DNA from 3 places in the Rhizobium phaseoli genome. Region 2 is predicted to be linked to each of the others. Evidence: riboswitches for the same ligand, from Rfam matches in the RefSeq annotation. Region 2 holds a riboswitch; each other region holds the start of a gene.

Region 1 (7,700 bases), 1.5 Mb from region 2:
ATTAGCTGCCGCATGGGCCGCGACGTCGGACATGACAGAGAGATCGGGAGAATGGCGGCAGGCCTCATCGCAGGGCGGAAGCTTGGCCCAGACCGCTCGCTCCACTTCCCACGCAGCCCTGGGAGATCGGCTGGCCCCTCACGAAAACTTCGCCTATCCCCCATTTCCATACTGTCGCCCGTATCCGATTGATGTATGGAGGGAACTCCAGAAAAAGACGTGCACGGAGGCGGCAATGGATCACCAGGATAAATCCAAGACGGACAAGAACCTGACGAGCGGCGATCTCGACGAGCAGGCGCTGTTCTTCCACCGCTATCCCCGCCCCGGCAAGCTGGAGATCCAGGCGACCAAGCCGCTCGGCAACCAGCGCGATCTGGCGCTCGCCTATTCGCCGGGCGTCGCCGCCCCTTGCCTCGCCATCCGCGACAACCCTGAAACGGCGGCCGACTATACCTCGCGCGCCAATCTCGTCGCCGTCATTTCCAACGGCACCGCCGTGCTCGGCCTCGGCAATATCGGCCCGCTGGCTTCCAAGCCGGTCATGGAGGGCAAGGCCGTGCTCTTCAAGAAATTCGCCGGCATCGACGTCTTCGATATCGAAATCGACGCGGCAAGCGTCGACCAGATGGTCTCGACCGTCAGCTCCTTGGAGCCGACCTTCGGCGGCATCAATCTCGAGGACATCAAGGCGCCGGAATGTTTCGAGGTCGAGCGGCGCCTGCGCGAGAAGATGAAGATCCCGGTCTTCCACGACGACCAGCACGGTACGGCAATCATCGTCGCCGCGGCGATCCTGAACGGCCTGGAGCTCGCCGGCAAGTCGATCGAGAACGTCAAGATCGTCGCCTCGGGCGCGGGTGCCGCCGCCCTTGCCTGCCTCAACCTGCTGGTAACCCTCGGCGCAAAGCGCGAAAACATCTGGGTCCATGACCTCGAAGGCCTCGTCTATGAGGGCCGCACCGAGCTGATGGATGAGTGGAAGGCCGTCTATGCCCAGAAGAGCGATACACGCACGCTGGCTGAAAACATCGGCGGCGCCGATGTCTTCCTCGGCCTGTCTGCCGCCGGCGTGCTGAAGCCGGAGCTGCTGGCGCAGATGGCCGACAAGCCGCTGATCATGGCGCTCGCCAATCCGACGCCGGAGATCATGCCGGATCTGGCCCGCGCCGCCCGTCCGGATGCGATGATCTGCACGGGTCGCTCGGATTTCGCCAATCAGGTCAACAACGTCCTCTGCTTCCCCTATATCTTCCGCGGCGCGCTCGATTGCGGCGCCGAGACGATCAACGAGGAAATGAAGATGGCGGCGGTGCGCGCCATTGCCGCGCTTGCCCGCGAAGAACCATCCGATGTCGCCGCCCGCGCCTATTCCGGCGAGACCCCGGTCTTCGGTCCGGACTATCTCATCCCCTCGCCCTTCGATCCGCGCCTCATCCTGCGCATTGCGCCGGCCGTCGCCAAAGCCGCCGAACAGAGCGGCGTCGCCCGCCGCCCGATCCAGGATTTCGACGCCTATTTCGATCAGCTGAACCGTTTCGTCTTCCGCTCCGGCTTCGTCATGAAGCCGATTTTCACCGCCGCCAAGGCTGCCGAGCGCAAGCGCGTCATCTTCTCGGAAGGTGAAGACGAGCGCGTGCTGCGCGCCGCCCAGGTGCTGCTTGAAGAAGGCCTGGCCAAGCCGATCCTCATCGGCCGTCCGCAGGTCATCGAAACCCGGCTCAAGCGCTACGGCCTGCGCATTCGCCCGCTGCAGGATTTCGAAGTCATCAATCCGGAAGACGATCCGCGCTTCCGCGAATATGTCGATCTCTATTTCTCGCTCGTCGGCCGCCGCGGCGTCATTCCGGAAGCCGCCCGCACCATCGTGCGCACCAACACGACAGTCATCGGGGCGCTGGCGCTGAGGCGCGGCGAAGCCGATGCGCTGATCTGCGGCCTCGAAGGCCGCTATGAAAAGCATCTGCGCGACGTGCGCCAGATCATCGGCAAGCGTCCGAACGTGCGTGATTTCTCTGCGCTCAGCCTGATGATCTCACAGCGCGGCGCCACCTTCTTCACGGACACCTACGTCACCTTCAATCCAAGCGCCGAGGAGATCGCCGAGGCAACGGTGATGGCCGCCGAGGAAATCCGCCGTTTCGGCATCACCCCGCGCGCCGCTCTCGTCTCGCATTCCAATTTCGGCTCGCGCGAATCCGAAAGCGCCACCAAGATGCGCAACGCCCTGCAGCTCGTGCGCGACGCCGCCCCCGATCTCGAAGTCGATGGCGAAATGCACGGCGAAAGCGCCATCACCGAAGCCCTGCGCAAACGCGTCATGCCGCACACGACGCTGCATGACGAGGCAAACCTGCTGGTTTTCCCGAACCTCGATGCCGCCAACATCACGCTCGGCGTGGTCAAGTCGATGACGGATGGCCTGCATGTCGGCCCGATCCTCCTCGGCGCCGCCATGCCAGCCCATATCCTCGCTCCCTCCGTCACCTCCCGCGGCGTCGTCAACATGGCGGCATTGGCCGTCGTCGAGGCATCGCAGCCGGCTTAAGCCGGCTGCCGCCAAACGAGAGCGCCGGCCCCGGCGAAGCCATATCAACCGCCCGCTAGAACAGGATGATTTTAGGCCCCGGTCGGCCTGAAATCTGAATCTTACCGCTCACACTGTTCGCCATCATGCTCTAGCGACAGACGCCCTCTGTCGGCGAGCGCATCGGCCCGTTCGTTGCCAGCAATCCCTGAATGGCCTTTGCTGGAAAAGATGACGAAAATACGCTAGAAATTTCACTGAGCTTATTAAGAGAAATGCGTTAAGGAAAACGCGCGGCCGGTTGAAGTCGCATTCGACCCACCGACCGTTTGCTCATTCCGGGACGACGCCGTGAAACGCCGAAACCTGTCTTTTGTGCTTCTCCTTGCCGTCGCGACGCCCGTCGCTGCCGAGACGAGCGCCATCTGCGACGACTTGCGCGGTCGTCTGGCCGACTTGCCGCGATCCATCGGCACCGGCAATGGGCCGGAAGCACGCCACTTTGCCGGCGCAATTGCCGAGCAGAATCTTGAGCTGCGCAAGGTCCGCAACGACCTGCGCAGCTACGGTTGCACCTCGGGCAGCATGGTGGTGATTGGCGGCGAGAATGGTGATTATTGCGCCGAGCTCTCGCAGGCCGAAGCCCGGATGATCGACAATATCCGCTATCTCCAGGATCGCCGCGCCGAACTGCGTCAGGGCGGCGGTGATGACGGCGGGCGCCGCGAATTGATGGCCGCGCTCGAGCAGAACGGCTGCAACAGCGAGAATTTCTACGACCCGTCCGAGAGCAGCGCCGACGACCCTGCCCCGAGCATCGACGAGCAGGCGATGCGCGGCGATACCTTCATTCCGCTCGGAGGCGGTGAAGAGATCGATCCGCGTTATGGCCTGCCGCGCACCGAGATGCTTTCGCCGGTCAGCACCATCTGCGTGCGCAGCTGCGATGGCGGCTTCTTCCCGATCAGTTCGAACGCCACCTCGGTCGATTTCGGCCGCGATGCTGAGACCTGTGCCAAGATGTGCCCCGGCATCGAGACCGAGCTCTTCTATCGCGACGTCAGGAGCACGGAAGCCTCGAACATGATTTCGGTGGCAACCGGCTCACCTTACAGCGCCATGCAGAACGCCTTCGCCTACAAGAACCGCGCGCCTGGTGAAAAAAATACCTGCGCCTGCAATCTCACCGCCTATTACGAAGAGATGCGCAGCAAGCAGGCGGTGGGCGAGCCGCCGCCGCAGGGCTCGATCACCACGATCCGCACCAATCCGCCGACAAAAGGTGCAGCGACAACACCCTCCCCGCAACCATCCGTTCCAGATCGTCCCTACGATCCCACGCAGAACAAGGTCCGCCAGGTCGGTCCACAATTCCTGGCCGGCGACCAGGGCTCGATCGATCTTGCCAATCCGGCAAAGCCAGGCCCGCAGCCGCAACAGCAGTGACCGCTACGGCTCGCTCCGTCCCCAGCCATCGTGGAAGACGAGTTCATCGAGCGGCAGCCGCTGCCGCCAGCCTTTGACGGAAAGCTCCGGCTCGTCATACAGCCGGTCGACGAAGCCGGCACAGAGCCATGCGACCACCTCGATATGATCGGGGATGCCGAGAATGGTTTTCAGTTCGCCTTCGCGAAAGATGCTGACCCAGCCGATGCCGATCCCTTCGGCGCGCGCCGCAAGCCAGAGGTTCTGGATGGCGCAGACCGTTGAATAGGAATCCATCCTGGGATTGTGCGTGCGCCCCAGCACGACGCTGCCGCTACGCGTGGGATCGCAGGTCACGCATATGCCAAGCGGCGCCTCGGCGATGCCCTCAAGCTTCAGCGAGCGGTACGCCTGCCGCCGCTCGCCGTCAAACATCAGTGCCGCTTCCTCATTCGCTTTGGCGAAGGCATCCCGGACCCGCGCGCGCACCTCTGGGTTTTTCACCAGGATAAAATTCCACGGCTGCATGAAGCCGACGGAGGGCGCGTGATGGGCGGCCGTCAAGAGCCGCGCCACGACGTCATCCGGCAACGGATCGGGCAGGAATTGGCTGCGAACATCGCGCCGCGTCATGATCGCGTGATATACAACCTCGCGTTCGGCCAGAGAAAAACCGGATGCCGCCGACATGGCATCCTCATCAAAGGGTCGCATCGTCAAATCCCCAACAACGCAACCGCCCGCCGTCCGCGCGGGTTGGGTCTATCTTGCCAGGCCGGTCTTCTGACTTGGCGTCATCCGTCTGCCGCAGCCTTCCCGGCAAAAGCCAGTGGCATAGTAAAGCGGCGGGCGTCGGCCTTACAGCGTTGGGCACGTTCCGGTCTTGCACCGGATTCCCGATTCTCCCGCCTGAAGAGCGGGCACCTGACGGAGCATCTATTTCAGGAAAGCGCTTCCCGGGCAAGCGCCGGCAGCAGAGCCTGGAGAGGCCATGACGAAATAGCGGTCGGCTTCCTGGCCCCGCCAGTGGACAGGCAGCGGCTGGTCATCACAACGCTTGCAAATGCATTGGACAAGCCTTTGGCCGACCCTTCTTTCAGGCTGCAGATTCTGCGTGACAACGGAAGGCCGCCACGCTAAATACGCCGCATGTCGATCACTTCTGTCTACGCCTCGCGATTTTATCGGTACCGCTGCTCACAGCGGATGCGGGTCTATGCGTAACTGAAGTCGACGCGACGACAACCCGAACAGCCGCTAGTCTACCTGGCGGCTTTTTTGTTCCGCTCGGTATGACCAAACAGGAGCCATACCGTGTCCGATACCATCGATGATCTGCGTATCCTCGAGATCACCCCGCTGACCAAACCCGCCGATATCATCGCGGAAATCCCCCGAACCGCTGCCGTCAGCGAGACGGTGACCAGCAACCGTCGTGCGATCCATAAGATTCTCGAGGGAGAAGACGACCGCCTGATCGTCGTCATCGGCCCTTGCTCCATCCACGATCCTGCTGCGGCGCGCGAATATGCCGAGCGGCTGGCGGAACAGCGGCAGCGCTTTTCCAGCGACCTCGAGATCGTCATGCGCGTCTATTTCGAAAAGCCCCGCACCACGGTCGGCTGGAAAGGCTTGATGAACGATCCGCATCTCGATGGCAGCTACTGCATCGAGGAAGGGCTTCGGATTGCCAGGCGCCTGCTGCTCGACGTCAATGCTATGGGCCTGCCCGCTGGCGTCGAATTCCTCGAGACGATCACGCCGCAATACATTGCCGACCTCGTGAGCTGGGGCGCGATCGGCGCACGCACGACCGAAAGCCAGATCCATCGCCAACTCGCCTCCGGCCTTTCCTGCCCGATCGGATTCAAGAACGGCACGGATGGCGGCGCACGCGTGGCGCTCGATGCCATCCTCGCCGCCTCGCAGCCGCATCACTTCCCCGCCGTCACCAAGGACGGCCAGGCTGCTATTGCCTCAACGAAGGGCAACGAGGACTGCCACATCATCCTGCGCGGCGGCAAGCGCCCGAATTATGACGCTGCCGATGTCCAGGCGGTGGTCAGCGAAGCCGTCAAGCTGGGCGTGGATCCGCGCATCCTCATCGACGCCAGTCATGCAAACAGCAACAAGGACCCGATGAACCAGCCGCATGTGGTCAAGAACGTCGCCGGACAGATCGCCGCCGGCAACCGCCACATCAAGGGCATGATGATCGAGAGCAACCTCGTCGCCGGCCGCCAGGATCTCGTCCCCGGCAAGCCGCTAGTCTACGGCCAATCCATCACCGACGGCTGCATCGACTGGGACATGTCGCTCGCGGTGCTGGAAGACCTGGCGAAAGCTGCCCGCGAGCGGCGCAAGGCAGCTCTCGCTGCCTGATAAACAGCATCAAGCGCGGCGGGCAGACACCCGCCGCCCAACGGGGCGGTGGGGGCCAACCCCGTATCTCACGGGTAGGTCTACCGGATACGGCTTCATAACTCACGCCCGGATGATCGATCCAAGTTCCGATTTGAAAACTGGTACGAGCAACGTGGGGTTACTAACCAACCGCCCGCCATCATGGGTGGAGCCGAGGCCGGATCATCGCCACGCGGTATAGGAGCAGATTCAATAGAGCATCCGTGGATCCACTGAATCGGGCTCGTGTTCAGTCGCGACCCTGTAATAGGTACGCACATTGTCGCGCTCGTTTTCGTAAGTCCACTTCAAGCCCCATCTGCATTCGTCGGTCTTGCACTCACGACTCTTCGATTCGAACATATCGAGTTGAAATGCCTCACCATTGATTTGACCGGTGATTGAGCCCGTTTTCCCGTTATCCTTCGATATGAGTTCAAACGCCCCTGCTCGACCATCCAGACAGTAGATCTTGCCGCGATAGGTTCGCTCGCCGGTCTCCAGCTTCCAGAAATTTGTCTTCACCTGCCATACCCTGTAGCGACCCTTGCATTGCTGCCTTTCGGCCGAGCCGATCTCAATCGTTCCCCCCATCTCCTCACTCTCATTGCTCGCAGTCACCTTTCCCAGCACCGGAGTACCCGTTGCGAGGTAGCTTCCCTCGACACCACGGACAAAAAGATATGAACATCCTGCGACTGTGAAACCCATTGCCACCATGAAGCTGGCGATCGTGAAACCACGCAGCGTCCACGCGCATCTCAAGACAGCCAGCAATGCTATACCTCCAGGTTCATCCTCATGTTTGCGGATGCCAAAAGAGCGGGTTGGAGCAGTGGGCGACCGGTCGCTACCAGCCAGAATAGCACTGAAATTCAGGTCACAATATTTCCCACAATTCAGAGGATGAATAAATGCCACAGCTCATCTTGAAATAGAATACTCCGTCCGCTTCGGCGTGTTGCCCGGGTGGACTGTTCTGGCTAGTTGCCGCCGGTAGCGTTAAAAGACGGCCGGTTTCTGAAACGGTTCCCAGCAAAGTGTTCGAGTAGGCGCTCTCTCGATATCATCAGATACCCACCACCCATCATAAAAGGCGGTGCGCCCGTCTTAAGAACTCACCGGAAAATACCTGACGTAGGCAAATTCGTCACCGTCTGGTGACCAGCAGGGCACATTGATTGTGCCCTGCCCGCCAAATAGCTCGAACAGCGTCTTCAGGTTGCCGCCATCCATATCCATCAGCCGCAGCCGCACGTCGAGATCGCGCGGGTGGTCAAAAACGCTGGGGTCGTAGGACAGGATCAGCACCTTGTCATTCTTGGGCGATGGATGGGCGAACCAG
Region 2 (7,700 bases):
AGGCGCGGCCAGCTGGCGCCGCCGAGCGCCAGCAGGGCTGCGTCACAATGGACGATGCTGCGCCCTTCCGGCGTTTCGAAAACATAGCCCCCATCGGCAAAACCGATCCAGCGATGGCGGGTGCGAAGCGTGGCGCCCTGCGCCTCCAGCCGTTTGAGCCAGGCGCGCAGCAAGGGCGAGGCTTTCATCACATCCGGGAAAACCCTGCCGGACGAGCCGACGAAAGTCTCGGTTCCGAGCCCTGCTGCCCAATCTCTTATGTCGCCAGGGGTAAAGGCATCGAGCGCCGGGCGCAGGCGGGCGGAGGCCGCACCGAAGCGCGTTGCGAAACGGGCATAATCCTCGGAATGGGTGATGTTCAGTCCCGATTTGCCGGCCAGCAGAAACTTGCGAGCGAAGGTCGGCATGGCGTCGTACACCGTCACCGTATGGCCGGAGAGCGAAAGCAGTTCGGCCGCCGCCAGGCCCGCCGGGCCACCGCCGATGATCGCAATTCGCTTCTGGTTCATGAATGTCTTCGCCCGATTCTTCCGGTGCAGTTTTGGCGCGGCTGCGCCTTGCCTGCAAGGGCGGGATCAGTGATGCGAATGCGTGCACTGGCCGTGGTCGGCGAGGACCTCGATGACACGGCATTGGTCGACGCGGCCATGGCCGCAACCTTCCACCATGGTTTCGAGTTCGGCCTTCAGCGCCATCAAGCTGCGGATGCGCTGCTCGACCTCGACGAGACGAGCCTTGGCGATGGCATCGGCCGAGGCGCAGGATTGGTGAGGATCATCCTGCAGGGTGAGCAGCGTGCGGATCGCCTCGATTTCGAAGCCGAGTTCGCGGGCATGGCGGATGAAGGTGAGGCGGTTGATATCGGCAGGTTCGAAGGAGCGCTGGTTGCCTTCGCTGCGGCTCGGGACCGCGAGCAGACCGATGCTCTCGTAATAACGCACCGTCGGCACTTTGACCCCGCTCCGGCGAGCGGCTTCGCCGATCGTGATCTTTTTCATGATTTTCCTCTTGCACCTCTAGTCGCTAGAGGATGTAGGAGGGATGCTTCTGTTTGACAAGGAAGCGGATCATGGCTGAGACGAACGAGGCACGATACCGGGTCGGCGGCATGGATTGCGCCGCCTGTGCGAGCAAGATCGATACGGCGGTCAGGCGCGTCGCAGGGGTGGCCGATGTTTCCGTCTCGGTGATGGCGGGCACGATGATCGTCCGGCATGACGGCAGCAGCGACCTCAAGGCGATCGAGAAGAAGGTGACGGGGCTCGGTTATTCGGTCTCGCCTTTTGCCGGAAGCATGGTGCCGACGCATGAGCATGGCTCGCATGATCATCACGACCATGATCACGATCACGCGGGTCATGATCACGATCATGAGGGTCATGATCATGACCATGCGCATGGCAAGGCCGAAATCGAAGGTCTGCATGGGCATGACCATGGACCGATGACCGGTCCCTGGTGGCAAAGCCGGAAGGGCCGGTTCACCATCCTCTCGGGTGCGGCGCTGATCGCTGCTTATGCCGTCGGCCATCTCGTGCCGACGATTGCACCTTATACCTTTATCGTCGCTATGCTGGTCGGGCTGGTACCGATCGCGCGGCGCGCGGTCATGGCGGCTCGATCGGGCACGCCATTCTCGATCGAGATGCTGATGACGATTGCCGCCGTCGGCGCCGTCATCATCAATGCCGGCGAGGAGGCAGCCACCGTCGTGTTCCTGTTTCTCGTCGGCGAGCTGCTGGAGGGTGTGGCGGCCGGCAAGGCGCGCGAAAGCATCCAGTCGCTGACGGCCCTGGTGCCGAAGAACGCGCTGCTGGAAGACAATGGTCAGACGCGTGAGGTGCCGGCGGAAAGCCTTGCCGTCGGCGCCATCATCATGGTGCGTCCGGGCGACCGCATCTCGGCTGATGGCATCATCGTGTCAGGCGAGAGCGCGATCGACGAGGCGCCGGTGACGGGCGAGAGCACACCAGTGCGCAAGGGTGTGGATGCCGCCGTCTTTGCCGGAACGGTGAACGGCGACGCAGTGCTCAGGGTTCGTGTCACGGCGGCGGCCGCCGACAACACGATTGCCCGTATTGTCAAGCTGGTCGAGGAGGCACAGGAATTGAAGGCGCCGACCGAACGCTTCATCGATCGGTTCTCGCGCTATTACACGCCCGGCGTGGTGATGGTCGCAGCACTTGTCGCGGTGGTTCCGCCGATGTTCCTCTCCGGCGCCTGGGGCGAATGGATCTATAAGGGCCTTGCCATCCTGCTGATCGGCTGTCCCTGTGCGCTCGTCATTTCGACGCCGGCGGCGATCGCCGCCTCGCTTTCATCAGGCGCGCGGCGGGGTCTGCTGATGAAGGGCGGCGCGGTCTTGGAAGCGCTCGGCAAGGTCACGATGGTCGCTTTCGACAAGACGGGCACGCTGACGGAAGGCAAGCCTAAGGTGACCGATATCGTCGCCTTCGGAATGAGCGAGGCGCAGGTCTTGTCGCGCGCGGCAGTGCTGGAGCAGGGCTCCAGCCATCCCTTGGCGCTGGCGATCCTCAACCGCGCTAGGGCAGACGGCGTTCCCGTGCCGCCGGCTTTCGAACTGGAAGCGCTGCCGGGCAAAGGTGTCCGCGGCAAAGTCGGCGGCGAGACGCTCGATCTGCTGTCGCCGTCCGCGGCCCGCGAGCGCGGCGCCCTCGACGGCGAAAGGGATGCAGGCATTATGGCGCTGAACGACGAGGGCAAGAGCGTGTCGGTGCTGCTCGTCAACAATGTTGCGGCCGGCCTGGTCGCCATGCGCGACGAGCCGCGCGAGGATGCCAAGGTGGGGCTTTCCACGCTCAGGTCGGCCGGTGTCAAAGCAATGATGCTGACGGGCGACAACAAGCGGACGGCGGCCGCCGTTGCCGGCATGCTCGGCATCGACTGGCGCGGCGAGATGATGCCCGAGGACAAACAGCGGGTCGTCGTCGAATTGAAACGCCAGGGTTTCGTCGTCGCCAAGGTCGGCGACGGCATCAACGACGCGCCGGCGCTGGCGGCTGCCCATATCGGCATCGCCATGGGCGGCGGCACCGATGTGGCGCTGGAGACGGCGGATGCCGCCGTGCTGCACGGGCGCGTCGGCGACGTGGCACGGATGATCGAACTGTCGAAACGGACGATGCGCAACATCCTGCAGAATATCACCATCGCGCTCGGTCTGAAGGGGGTGTTTCTGGTGACGACCATTGCCGGCATCACCGGGCTCTGGCCGGCGATTCTTGCCGATACCGGCGCCACCGTGCTGGTGACGATCAACGCGCTCAGGCTGCTTCGACTAAAGGGACAATGACTATTCGGGGACGACTCGTGCCGGACCGGGAAACAAAAATCTGAGGCCCGGCTACAGGCCATCCGAACCTTCTCCACAGCCTCGTGTCGTTAAGCCTTCCTTATCCATATTTTTCACAGGAACGCAGCGATTTCAAACCTGTCGTAACGCGATGCACAAACCATCCGTTGACGTAATTCTGGATTCGCGTACTATATCTAGTGTTCAAGGTTCCTTCGATTCGTCAGGATCGCGGGCGAAGATGGGAATACGGTGCGTTTCGCCATGACGGCGCAACAAGGCCGGAGCTGCCCCCGCAACTGTAAGCGGCGAGCAACTGTCCGATTTCAGGTCACTGAGGCATGATGCCTCGGGAAGGCTGGGGCAGCGTGCTTCGACCCGCGAGCCAGGAGACCTGCCTTGAACGAGATGTCCACGGGCGGGGTGTCCGGAAGGTCGCGTGCATGAAAGCGGAACGATCCGCGCCTGTTGCGCTGCCCTGAACGCCCGCATGAGCACTTCGGGGTTGAAGTCATGTCCAGAATATCAAGGCCGCCGCCCGCGCAAATCCCGAAGGGGATCGTATCGGGCGTTTAAACCGCCGACTTTGCCAGATCACCATCAAGCGTTGCCCCGGACGTCGCAAGGCGCCCGATCCCAGTATTGCGTCCTGAATTTGACATCACGAGGAACATGATGAGCGTTACCGTCTATAGCAAACCCGCCTGCGTCCAATGCACCGCCACCTATCGCGCCCTCGATCGCCTGGGTGTCGACTACGATATCGTCGATATCTCCCAGGATGCAGAAGCGCTCGATCGCGTCCGCAGCCTCGGCTACATGCAGGCGCCCGTCGTCATCGCCGGCGAGCGGCATTGGGCGGGTTTCCGTCCCGATATGATCAGCGCGCTCTCCTGACCCGAGGAGAAAGGCGATGGGGCTGATCGTTTATTATTCCAGCCGATCCGAAAATACCCATCGCTTCGTCGCCAGGCTCGGATTGCGCGCGGCCCGCATTCCGGCGAGCGGTGCGGACGCGTTTCATATCCGCGAACCCTTCGTGCTTGTTGTGCCGACCTATAGCAGCGGTGACGGCAAGGGCGCCGTTCCCAAGCAGGTGATCCGTTGCCTGAACGATGCGGAGAACCGAAAACACATCCGGGGCGTGATTGCCGCGGGCAACAGCAATTTCGGTGAGACATACGGGCTCGCCGGCGACGTGATCTCGCGCAAATGCCAGGTGCCTTACCTCTACAGGTTCGAGCTCATGGGCACGGAGGAGGATGTCGCCAACGTCAAACACGGAATGGAACGATTTTGGACACGGGAACAACTCTGACGCGGGATGCCGGCGCAAAACCGCATAACACTTTTGCTCATCCCACCGGCGAACGCTCTTTGAAAGCGGCGGAAGCGCTCGACTATCACGCGCTGAACGCGATGCTGAACCTCTATGACGATGAGGGACGGATCCAGCTCGACAAGGACCGCATGGCGGCCAAGCAGTATTTTCTGCAGCATGTGAACCAGAACACCGTGTTCTTTCACAATCTCAGGGAAAAGCTCGATTACCTCGTGACCGAGGGCTATTACGAGCAGGAGGTGCTCGACCAGTATTCCTTCAATTTCGTGCGCGACCTGTTCGACCAGGCCTATGCCAGGAAGTTCCGTTTCCCGACCTTCCTCGGCGCCTTCAAATATTACACCAGCTATACGCTGAAGACCTTCGACGGAAAGCGCTATCTCGAGCGCTACGAGGATCGCATCTGCATGGTGGCGCTGACGCTGGCGCGCGGCGACGAGGCGCTTGCCCGCGACATGGTCGACGAAATCATTTCCGGCCGTTTCCAGCCGGCAACGCCGACCTTCCTCAATGCCGGCAAGAAGCAGCGCGGCGAACTCGTCTCCTGCTTCCTGCTGCGGGTCGAGGACAATATGGAATCGATCGGTCGGTCGATCAATTCGGCGCTGCAATTGTCGAAGCGCGGTGGCGGCGTGGCGCTGTCACTGACGAACATCCGTGAGGCCGGCGCCCCGATCAAGCAGATCGAGAATCAGTCGTCGGGCATCATTCCCGTCATGAAGCTGCTCGAAGACAGTTTTTCCTATGCCAACCAGCTCGGTGCTCGCCAGGGGGCGGGCGCCGTCTACCTCAACGCCCATCATCCTGATATCATGCGGTTTCTCGATACCAAGCGCGAAAATGTCGACGAGAAGATCCGCATCAAGACGCTGTCGCTCGGCGTCGTCGTGCCCGACATCACCTTCGAACTCGCGAAAAACAACGAGGACATGTACCTGTTCTCGCCCTATGACGTGGAGCGCGTCTACGGCGTGCCCTTCACCGAAATTTCGGTGACGGAAAAGTATCGCGAGATGGTGGGGGATGCGCGCATCTCGAAGAAGAAGATCAAGGCGCGCGAATTTTTCCAGGTGCTCGCCGAGATCCAGTTCGAGAGTGGTTATCCCTACATCATGTTCGAGGACACGGTGAACCGGGCGAACCCGATTGACGGGCGCATTTCGATGAGCAATCTCTGCTCCGAGATCCTGCAGGTCAGCGAGGCAAGCGAATACAATGACGACCTCTCCTACAAGCATCTCGGCAAGGATATTTCCTGCAATCTTGGCTCGCTGAACATTGCCGCAGCCATGGATTCCGCCGATTTCGGCAAGACGATCGAGACCTCGATCCGGGCGCTGACGGCCGTTTCCGACATGAGCCATATTGCCTCGGTGCCGTCGATCGAGAAGGGCAATGACGAGAGCCATGCGATCGGGCTCGGCCAGATGAACCTGCACGGCTATCTCGCCCGCGAGCGCATCTTCTACGGTTCGGAGGAAGGCGTCGATTTCACCAACATCTATTTCTATACGGTGACCTATCACGCGATCCGCGCCTCGAACCTGCTGGCGGTCGAACGCGGCACAAGCTTCAAGGGCTTCGAAAATTCGAAATATGCCTGCGGCGACTATTTCGACAAATACACCGAGCAGGAATGGAAGCCGGCGACCGAGAAGGTGCAGGCGCTGTTCGACAAATCAGGAATCCATATTCCGACACAGGACGATTGGGCGGAGTTGAAGACGGCTGTCATGGCGTCCGGCCTCTATAATCAGAACCTGCAGGCGGTGCCGCCGACGGGATCGATCTCCTATATCAACCACTCGACCTCCTCCATCCATCCGATCGTCTCGAAAATCGAGATCCGCAAGGAAGGCAAGATCGGCCGGGTCTATTATCCGGCCCCGTTCATGACCAACGACAATCTCGATTATTATCAGGACGCCTACGAGATCGGGGCGGAGAAGATCATCGATACCTATGCGGCGGCGACCCAGCATGTCGACCAGGGCCTGTCGCTGACCCTGTTCTTCCGCGACACGGCGACGACGCGCGATATCAACAAGGCGCAGATTTACGCCTGGAAGAAGGGCATCAAGACGATCTACTACATCCGCCTTCGCCAGATGGCGCTGTCCGGCACCGAGGTGCAGGGCTGCGTGTCTTGTACGCTGTGAGTTTGCGCTGCTGGCCGAGAGTTTCGAGCTTGTAGCCCCCTCATCCGCCTGCCGGCACCTTCTCCCCGATGGGGAGAAGAGACAAGCCGATTGCATGGCGTTCCCCTCTCCCCAGCGGGGAGAGGGCAGGGTGAGGGGGCCCCGCACCCCGTTAGAATTTGTGGAAGAAAGACCACCCAATGAACATATCCATAAAGCCAATCAGCCGCGTGCGCGCCATCAATTGGAACCGCATTGAGGACGATAAGGATCTCGAAGTCTGGAACCGGTTGACCGGCAATTTCTGGCTGCCGGAGAAGGTGCCGCTGTCCAATGACATTCCCTCCTGGGCGACGCTGACGGCGGCCGAGCAGCAGCTGACCATCCGTGTCTTCACCGGGCTGACGCTGCTCGACACGATCCAGAACGGCGTCGGCGCGATCAGATTGATGGAAGATGCGATGACGCCGCATGAGGAGGCGGTGCTTTCCAACGTCTCCTTCATGGAGGCCGTGCATGCGCGCTCCTATTCCTCGATCTTCTCGACGCTGTGCTCGACGCCCGACGTCGACGATGCCTATCGCTGGTCGGAGGAGAACGAGTTCCTGCAGCGGAAATCGGCGCTGATCATGGAGCAGTATGGCTCCGGCGATGCCTTGAAGAAGAAGGTTGCCAGCGTCTTCCTCGAAAGCTTCCTGTTCTATTCCGGCTTCTATCTGCCGATGTACTGGTCAAGCCGCGCCAAGCTGACCAACACGGCCGACATGATCCGGCTGATCATCCGCGACGAGGCGGTGCATGGCTATTATATCGGCTACAAATTCCAGCGCGGGCTCGAGCGGCTTTCCGAGGAGAGACGGCAGCAGATCAAGGATTTCGCCTTCGACCTGCTGCTCGAGCTTTACGA
Region 3 (7,700 bases), 1.4 Mb from region 2:
GCCTTGCGAGGAGGCCGCCCATGCTTCTCGTGATGAGGCCGACAGGATCGCCTGCAGCACCATCGCCCCATTCGCCTCCAGCACCGTCGGCTGCCGGTCCGCGCCCGGTGCGGAGACCGCAAAGCCCGTGGTGTTGATCACGACGTCGGGTTTCAGCGCCGAGAACACGCTCTCGAGAATGCCCGTCGAGACAGGATCCTTAAGGCTGTAGGCAAAGACTGGCAGCGGCCGGAGGCCCTGCGCCTGCAAGGCATCGATTAGCGCTTTGATGGGGCGGGTTTCGCCGCTCTGCACGAGGGCGCGATAGAAGCTGATAGCGATTGTCGGGGGTTCAAATCCCTCCTCCGCTACAACCATACTCTCCGCCGCAAACTCGGCCCATGAAGGCGCTGTCACCCGCCGCCACTCCTCGACCCCGATCAGCCCCTGCCCCGGCCACCAGATGCCGGCCTTCATCAGCGGCACCGCCGGCGCCGGCTTTTCCGCGCCCGACAATATTGCCCCGGCATAATCGAGAAAGGAGCGCGTATTGGCATCGCCCCCCTCGATCAGATAGGCCCAGAGTGCATCGAGATCGTCGGCCGCGATGTTCGAAAAAGGCGCCAGCCCCACATCCGGCCTGGCGTCACCCGGCAACACGGCAACCAGCGCGCCGTTACGGGCCGCACAGGCATGCAGCGCCTCCAGCGCATAGCGGAAATAGCTGGCGCCGCCCAGCGCCCGCACGATGATGAGTTTGGCCTGCCGCGCCGTGCGCTCGACATAGGTATCGACCGACATCGGGTGCTTGAGGCTCATCAGGCTGGCAAGCCGCAGCGAATACGGCCCACCGCAGGCGCGATGGGCGGTCGCGATCGCCGCAAGCTCGCTGTCGGCCGCCGACAGGAACAGGATATCGCCCGGCGTCTGCCCGAGGTCGATCGCATCCTCGCCGTCGCTGATCGTTCCCTGCTGGGCCAGAAGCAGATGCATGGGTTTACACCAACGCCTCGATCGCCGCCCTCACCGCGCCTTGATCCATCTCATGCAGGCCGATGACGACGAGACGGGTGGTGCGCGCTTCGCCTGAGCCCCAGGGGCGATCGAAATAATGATCGATGCGGCTGCCGACGGCCTGCAACTGCAGGCGCATCGGCTTGCCGGCTACATCGACGAAGCCCTTCAGGCGCAGCACATCATGGGCTGATATGATGCTCTTCAGCGCCCCGACGAAGCCGGCGGGGTCGGCGACCGGGCCGAGTTCGACGACAAAGCTGTCGAATTCGTCGTGGTCGTGCGGTGTACCGTCCTCATGCTCCAGCTCATGGTGCGACTTGCGGTTGGCGAGGTCGCCCTCCGTGCCGATGCCGAGGCCGAGCAGAATGCCGGCCGGCACTTCGCCGTTTTTCGCCTCGATCATCACCGGCTTGCGCTGGGTGCGGGAAGCGACCTCGTCGCGCACCCGTCCGAGACCGGCCACGTCGATCAGATCGGTTTTGTTGAGCACGATCAGATCGGCGCAGGTGAGCTGGTCCTCGAACAGCTCCTCGATCGGGCTCTCGTGATCGAGCGATTCATCCTCGCTGCGCGCCGCCTCGACCGCATCGTGGTCGTCGGCGAAACGGCCGGCGGCGACAGCCGCGCTGTCGACCACTGTAACGACGCCGTCGACGGTCACCTGTGTGCGAATGTCAGGCCAGTTGAAGGCCGCGACCAGCGGCTGCGGCAAGGCGAGGCCTGAAGTTTCAATGACGATGTGGTCGGGCCGCTGTTCACGCTCAAGCAGCTTGGTCATCGTCGGGATGAAATCGTCGGCGACGGTGCAGCAGATGCAACCGTTGGTAAGTTCGATAATGTCGTCCTCGCTGCAGTTTTCGGCGCCGCAGCCCTTCAGAACATCGCCGTCGACGCCGAGATCGCCGAACTCGTTGATGATAAGCGCGATCTTCCTGCCGCCGGCATTGGTAAGCAGGTTGCGGATCATCGTCGTCTTGCCGGCGCCGAGAAAGCCGGTGATGACGGTTGCGGGAATCTTCTGGTTCATAAATCTAACCCTTCATTTTCAGCGGCAGGCCTGCCGCGACGAAATAGACTTCGGCGGCTTTCGCCGCGATCATCTGGTGGAGCCGGCCGGCATGATCGCGAAAATCCCGCGCCATGCGGTTCTCGGGCACGATGCCGAGACCGACCTCGTTGGAGACGAAAACGAGCCGCGCCTTTGCCCGCGCGACGAAATCCGCAAGTGCGGCAAACTCCGCCGCCATATCCCGCTCTTCCATCATCAGATTGGTGACCCAGAGCGTCAGGCAGTCGATCAGGACGATGCGCCTCTCGCCATCGATGGCGGCAAGCGCGCCGACGAGATCGAGGGGCTCTTCGTGCGTGGTCCATGACGGCCCGCGATCGACCTTGTGCTGGGCAATCCGCGCCTGCATCTCCTCGTCCCAGGCTCGGCCGGTCGCGATGTAATGGCGATCGAGGCCGGTCGCGATGACGAGGTTTTCGGCGAAGCGGGATTTGCCGGAGCGTGCGCCGCCGAGGATGAAGGTGGAATTGGAGGGAGCCGTCATGTGCAAGCGCTCCCGCTGGGAAGGGCGAGGTGGCGCCGAATCCCCCTTCTCCCCAGCGGGGAGAAGGTGCCGGCAGGCGGTTGAGGGGGTGAGCGGCTAAGCCGCGAATGCGCCGAGCGCACGCGAAGGGCAAAAGGATGGAACTGCCGCGCGGCCCCCTCATCCGACCCTTCGGGCCACCTTCTCCCCGCTGGGGAGAAGGGGAAACCCCACCGTCGCACCGCACAAGGCAGCGCCGAATTCATTCGTTCAGCCAAAACAACCTCCGTGCTGGCAGCGGGTCTCTTGCCCAAGGGTGGGCTTCTCGCCCGGCACGGAAGGCAGGTCTCCTGGCTCGCGGTTATCGGCCGCGATCGGGGCGGACCGGAATCCGGTCGCCCCTGATCGTGCCAGCGGATCCGCCTCGCCTTCCCGGCTGCATTTGTGAAAAGGCGGACGATTCGTAGAGAAAGAGGCGTCCCACCCCGGTTGATCACCATGCATTTCCAGTGGCTTTTCCGGCACGTCGCCCCTTCGCCCGCCTGCACCATTGCAAGCTGTCAGCCAAAGAACTCGATGCCGGATGGAAGACCCTGACCGCTCTACAGTCGCGGGGTCGGCTGTGATGAAGGCGCCCGGCTTGGGTCCACCCCGTCACATTCCCTTTTCATCCGGAAAGGCAACTGCCGATCCGAAACCATCCGTTATATCCGAGGATGGTTAGGCAAGCCGGGGGATGGAGTCAACGGCCTTGGTATGACTGCGAAGACGGCCGGCCGGAAGAGGATCTCGCATAAAAGCGACTTATCCCAGCTAAAAAGTCGTCTTATATCAGTTGCTTACGTCATAAAAATTTAGCCCGCGCGCCGGGTTTTTGCCGCAATTGCGTCGCAAGCGGACAGCACCCCTGCCCTTGACCGGGCCTCTCTCCGCCTAATTGTCTAGCCATGCTTATGAAATTGGATCGGCGCCGTTTCCGTGCGCTGCGTGTGTTCTTCGACCCGGGGCGGCTGCGCGCCCTGACGCGCCGCAGCGAGGTCGGCCTGTCGCTGGCGGGCGCCGTCGTCGGCATCGCCTCCGGGCTGGCGGTCACCGGCATGAGCTACATTTCGAATGAGCTGCACCAGCTGGTCTTCGGCATAGCCGACAACGAAAGGCTCAGCGCGTCGATCATCGAGGACAAGATGCTGCTGCTCACCGCCCCCGTCATCGGCGGCGTCCTGCTCGGCTTGCTTTTTTTTGTGCTGGCGAAACGGCGCAAGAAACCGATGGTCGATCCGATCGAGGCCAATGCGCTGCATGGCGGCCGTCTCTCCCTCACTGACAGCATTATCGTCGCCGTCCAGAACCTGATCTCAAACGGTTTCGGCGCTTCCGTCGGCCTGGAGGCCGGTTATACCCAGCTTGCCGCCGGAATTGCCTCCAAGTTCGGCCTGAAGCTGCAGCTGCGCCGCTCGGACCTGCGCGTTCTCGTCGGCTGCGGCGCGGCCGGCGCCATCGCCGCCGCCTTCAACGCGCCGCTGACCGGCGCCTTCTACGCCTTCGAACTGATCATCGGCACCTACACGATCGTCTCGCTGACCCCGGTCGTGGTCTCCGCCCTCGTTTCCACCCTCACCGCAAGGCTGCTTGCCGAGGGCGATTTCACCATTGATATCGGCACCTTCGGCTCCGTCGTTCCGGCCGATTATATCCCGGCCTTGCTGCTTGGCTGCTTTTGCGCCGGTGTTGGCATTCTCCTCATGCAGGGCGTCGCCTTCATCGAGGAGCTGGCGCGCAAGAGTTCGATCGCCCCACCCTTCCGGCCCGCACTCGGCGGTATCATCGTCGGGCTCCTGGCGATGATCTCGCCGCAGGTCCTTTCGGCCGGCCACGGCGCACTGCATCTCAACCTTTCACGCGACGTGACGATCCCGGCGCTGGTAAGCCTGTTTCTGCTGAAATCACTGGCCTCGGCGATTTCGATCGGTTCCGGCTTCAGGGGTGGCCTGTTTTTCGCCTCGCTGTTTATGGGCGCCCTGCTCGGCAAGCTCTTTGCCTATTGCGGTCCCTATTTCGCCGATGCGACGCTGACGCCGGTCATCTATGCCGTGGTCGGAATGAGTTCGCTTGCCGTCGCCGTCATCGGCGGGCCGCTGACGATGACCTTCCTGGCGCTCGAGATCACCGGCGATTTTCCGATCACGGCGCTGGTGCTTGCCGCCGTCATCACCTCCTCGCTCGTCGTGCGCTCGACCTTCGGCTACTCCTTCGCTACATGGCGCTTCCATCTGCGCGGCGAAAGCATCCGCAGCGCCCATGACGTCGGCTGGATCCGCAACCTGACGGTCGACAAGCTGATGCGCGCCGACGTCAAGACCGCAAAAGCGGGCATCTCCTTGGAGGAGTTCAAGAAGGCCTTCCCGATCGGCTCGACGCAGCGTGTCATTCTCGTCGAGGAGAACGACAAATACGCCGGGCTCGTACTGGTGCCCGAGATCTACGCCAACCCGACCGATGTTCAGGACGAGAGCCAGATGCTTGCCGATTTCGTCCGCTACCGCAATGACTTCCTGCAGCCGCAGATGAACGCCAGGCAGGCCGCGGCAATCTTTGACAAGAGCGAAAGCGAAGCGCTCGCCGTCGTCAACAATCTGATCGAGCGCAAGGTGGTCGGCCAGCTTAGCGAAAGCCACACGCTGCGCCGCTACAGCGAAGAACTCGATCGCCGCCGCCGCGAAGTGTCGGGCGAGATCTGAGCCGCTACGAGGCGGTGTCGGCGAGCCGGAAAACGTCGGCTCTCTTCGAGACGCCGCGCAAGTCGAAAGAGCCCAGATATTCGCTGGCGGCCGCGCAGGTCTTCGCGAAGCTCTCCGACATCAGCAGGTTCTCTCCAAGCGTGCCGCAAAGCTTTTCGAGCCGTGAAGCCTCGTTGACGGCCCTGCCGATCACCGTGAAGTCGAGCCTGCCCCGAGCGCCGACATTACCATAGAATACCTCGCCGACATGAAGCACGACATCGACGCCGATATCCGGGCCGCCATTCAGCGTCCGCTCGCGGTTGAGCACTTCGTTTGCCTTCAGCAGGTTCTTGGCGGAAGCCAACGCGGCCAGACAGGCCTTTTTCGAATCCACGGCGTCCGTTGGGAAGATCGCAAGCACGCTGTCGCCCATGAACTTGAGAATCTCGCCGGAATTTTCCTCGACATGCCGGTCGATCAGATCGAAATGCTCGTTGAGAAAGCCGACGATCTCACCGGGATCATAGACATCGGTCAAGGCCGTGAAATCGCGAAGATCGGCAAGCAGGATCGCGGCATTGATAGAACCGCCCATCCCCCTCTGAGTCTCTCCGGCCAAGATGCGCGCGCTCGTCTTGGCGCCGGTATAGACCGCAAGAATCTCAGTGGCGGTCTTCGACACAGCCACCCGGTAAGCGGCGAGCCCCAGCGCCGGCAAAAGCTGTTCGATGACCTCCAGTTGCCCGTCGGAAAATCCGCACGGCGCGTCGCTGGTAAGGGAAAAACCGAGCCCGCGCAGCGCCACCTCTTTCGGGAATTCGAAAATGCTGATCACGTGGTCGGTGCCGCCGCCACGCGCGAACTCGTTGAGCTCGCTGTAGTGGAGGCCCTCGCCTTTGGCCAGGTTCCATCGCCCCCGGCTTTCGTCGCGGCTCAAAAGGTAGAAGATCGGCGTCTTCTCGAAGCTGCGCTCGGTCTCGCTGCCGTGCTCCGCATTTTCGAGAATGGTCGCGCCGCCGCGCACGAAACTGGCGGAAACGCCGCGATACATCGGATGCAGGGACGGCATCCTGATGCTCGCCCGCCAGATCGGAAATCCATCCTGGATCAACCGCTCGCACAGACCGGAAACGAGATCACCGATATGCTCGCAGGTGATTCCCTGATCGATAAGCCACTGAATATGATCTTTAATTTCCTAAACCTCCGCATGAGCCGGCGCGATCTTATGACCGCAATTCGGGCAAATGGGCGGCAATGCCGAACCCGCTGGCTTCATATCAATTGATAGTCGCGCCAAGCCGATATTTCCAGCCGCGATCAACGGGAAGTTTTGATCCCGCGGCGCTACGACGCGGGCGGGTATGCCCTCACATCCTGACCGTCATGCCGCCGTCGACGGTCAATACATGGCCGTTGACGAAGGAGGCAGCACGGCTTGCCAGAAACAGCGCCGCGCCGGCGATCTCATCAGGGCGTCCCCAGCGTTGGACCGGGATGCGCTGGCGCACGAAGGGCATCAACTCCTCGTTCGCGGCCATTGCCGCATTCGGGGGGGGCGGGCTAACCTACCAGCCCGGCCAACCAGCGCGGGTCGAGGTAACGTTCCAGTTCTCCGGCGATCTCGTCGAGTGCCTTATCGACGCTCTCGCGGTAATTCCTTCGCTCGCCGGACAGTCCGAAGCTTTGAAGCAGCCGAGTGCGGTAGGCGTCGCTGGCAAACAGCCCGTGGAGATAGGTACCCATGATCAGGCCATTGGCCGAGAGCGCCCCGTCGGGCACGCCGTCGACGATTGCCGAAGGCCGGCCGCAATCCGGGCCGCGCGTCATGCCGAGGTGGATCTGGTAGCCGGCAAGCGGTGCATCATATTCGGTCGAACGCGCATGGCTGTTGCGCACCGTCTTCTCCGGCGCCATCTCGGTCTCGACGTCGAGCAGCGCCAGCCCCGGCGTCTCAAGCGTCCCGCCCTCGAGCCCGAGCGGATCATGCACGGTGCGGCCGAGCATCTGGTAGCCGCCGCAGATACCGATTACTCGGCCGCCGCGCCTGACATGCGCGAAGAGATCGCGATCCCAACCCGCAGCCCTGAGGTCGGCAAGATCCGATATCGTCGATTTCGAGCCGGGAAGGACGACCAGGCTCGCATCGGCGGGCAACCGCTCGCCTGATCGTATGAAGACCAGCTCGACATCCGGCTCCGCCCTCAACGGGTCGAGATCGTCAAAATTGGCGATGCGCGGTAATACCGGCACGGCGATCTTCAGCGCGCCCCCGCCACCCTTTGCCAGACGTTCGAGCACGACGGAATCCTCGGCCGGCAGACGTGCGGCGCCTGAAAGCCAGGGCACGACGCCGAAGCACGGCCAGCCGGTGAAGCCTTCGATGGCGCGGATGCCGTTATCGAACAGCGAAACGTCGCCGCGAAACTTGTTAATGATATAGCCCGAGATC

The links. A riboswitch is a leader RNA that binds a small molecule or an ion and turns the genes downstream of it on or off. The one in region 2 is predicted to bind cobalamin.
Region 1: another riboswitch for cobalamin. It lies ahead of bluB (5,6-dimethylbenzimidazole synthase); the one in region 2 lies ahead of nrdH (glutaredoxin-like protein NrdH).
Region 3: another riboswitch for cobalamin. It lies ahead of cobU (bifunctional adenosylcobinamide kinase/adenosylcobinamide-phosphate guanylyltransferase); the one in region 2 lies ahead of nrdH (glutaredoxin-like protein NrdH).

The regions. Positions count from the first base shown of each region.
Region 1 covers NZ_CP013532.1:2,478,816-2,486,515, forward strand. Annotated here, with positions in the region: gene AMC88_RS12030 (NADP-dependent malic enzyme) at 236-2,548, shown strand; partial or broken gene AMC88_RS34050 (RNase H family protein) at 2,650-2,748, opposite strand; gene AMC88_RS12035 (DUF2865 domain-containing protein) at 2,879-3,973, shown strand; gene bluB (5,6-dimethylbenzimidazole synthase) at 3,977-4,666, opposite strand; cobalamin riboswitch at 4,709-4,895, opposite strand; gene AMC88_RS12045 (3-deoxy-7-phosphoheptulonate synthase) at 5,267-6,334, shown strand; gene AMC88_RS12050 (hypothetical protein) at 6,566-7,132, opposite strand; gene AMC88_RS12055 (TolB family protein) at 7,466-7,700, opposite strand, start outside.
Region 2 covers NZ_CP013532.1:4,002,350-4,010,049, reverse strand. Annotated here, with positions in the region: gene AMC88_RS19220 (TIGR03862 family flavoprotein) at 1-509, opposite strand, end outside; gene AMC88_RS19215 (MerR family transcriptional regulator) at 576-998, opposite strand; gene AMC88_RS19210 (heavy metal translocating P-type ATPase) at 1,070-3,313, shown strand; cobalamin riboswitch at 3,504-3,729, shown strand; gene nrdH (glutaredoxin-like protein NrdH) at 3,989-4,210, shown strand; gene nrdI (class Ib ribonucleoside-diphosphate reductase assembly flavoprotein NrdI) at 4,227-4,631, shown strand; gene nrdE (class 1b ribonucleoside-diphosphate reductase subunit alpha) at 4,610-6,814, shown strand; gene nrdF (class 1b ribonucleoside-diphosphate reductase subunit beta) at 6,994-7,700, shown strand, end outside.
Region 3 covers NZ_CP013532.1:2,617,752-2,625,451, forward strand. Annotated here, with positions in the region: gene cobN (cobaltochelatase subunit CobN) at 1-972, opposite strand, end outside; gene cobW (cobalamin biosynthesis protein CobW) at 977-2,023, opposite strand; gene cobU (bifunctional adenosylcobinamide kinase/adenosylcobinamide-phosphate guanylyltransferase) at 2,028-2,549, opposite strand; cobalamin riboswitch at 2,852-3,245, opposite strand; gene AMC88_RS12715 (chloride channel protein) at 3,476-5,266, shown strand; gene AMC88_RS12720 (adenylate/guanylate cyclase domain-containing protein) at 5,271-6,359, opposite strand; partial or broken gene AMC88_RS32000 (SDR family oxidoreductase) at 6,619-6,798, opposite strand; gene AMC88_RS12725 (cobyric acid synthase) at 6,812-7,700, opposite strand, start outside.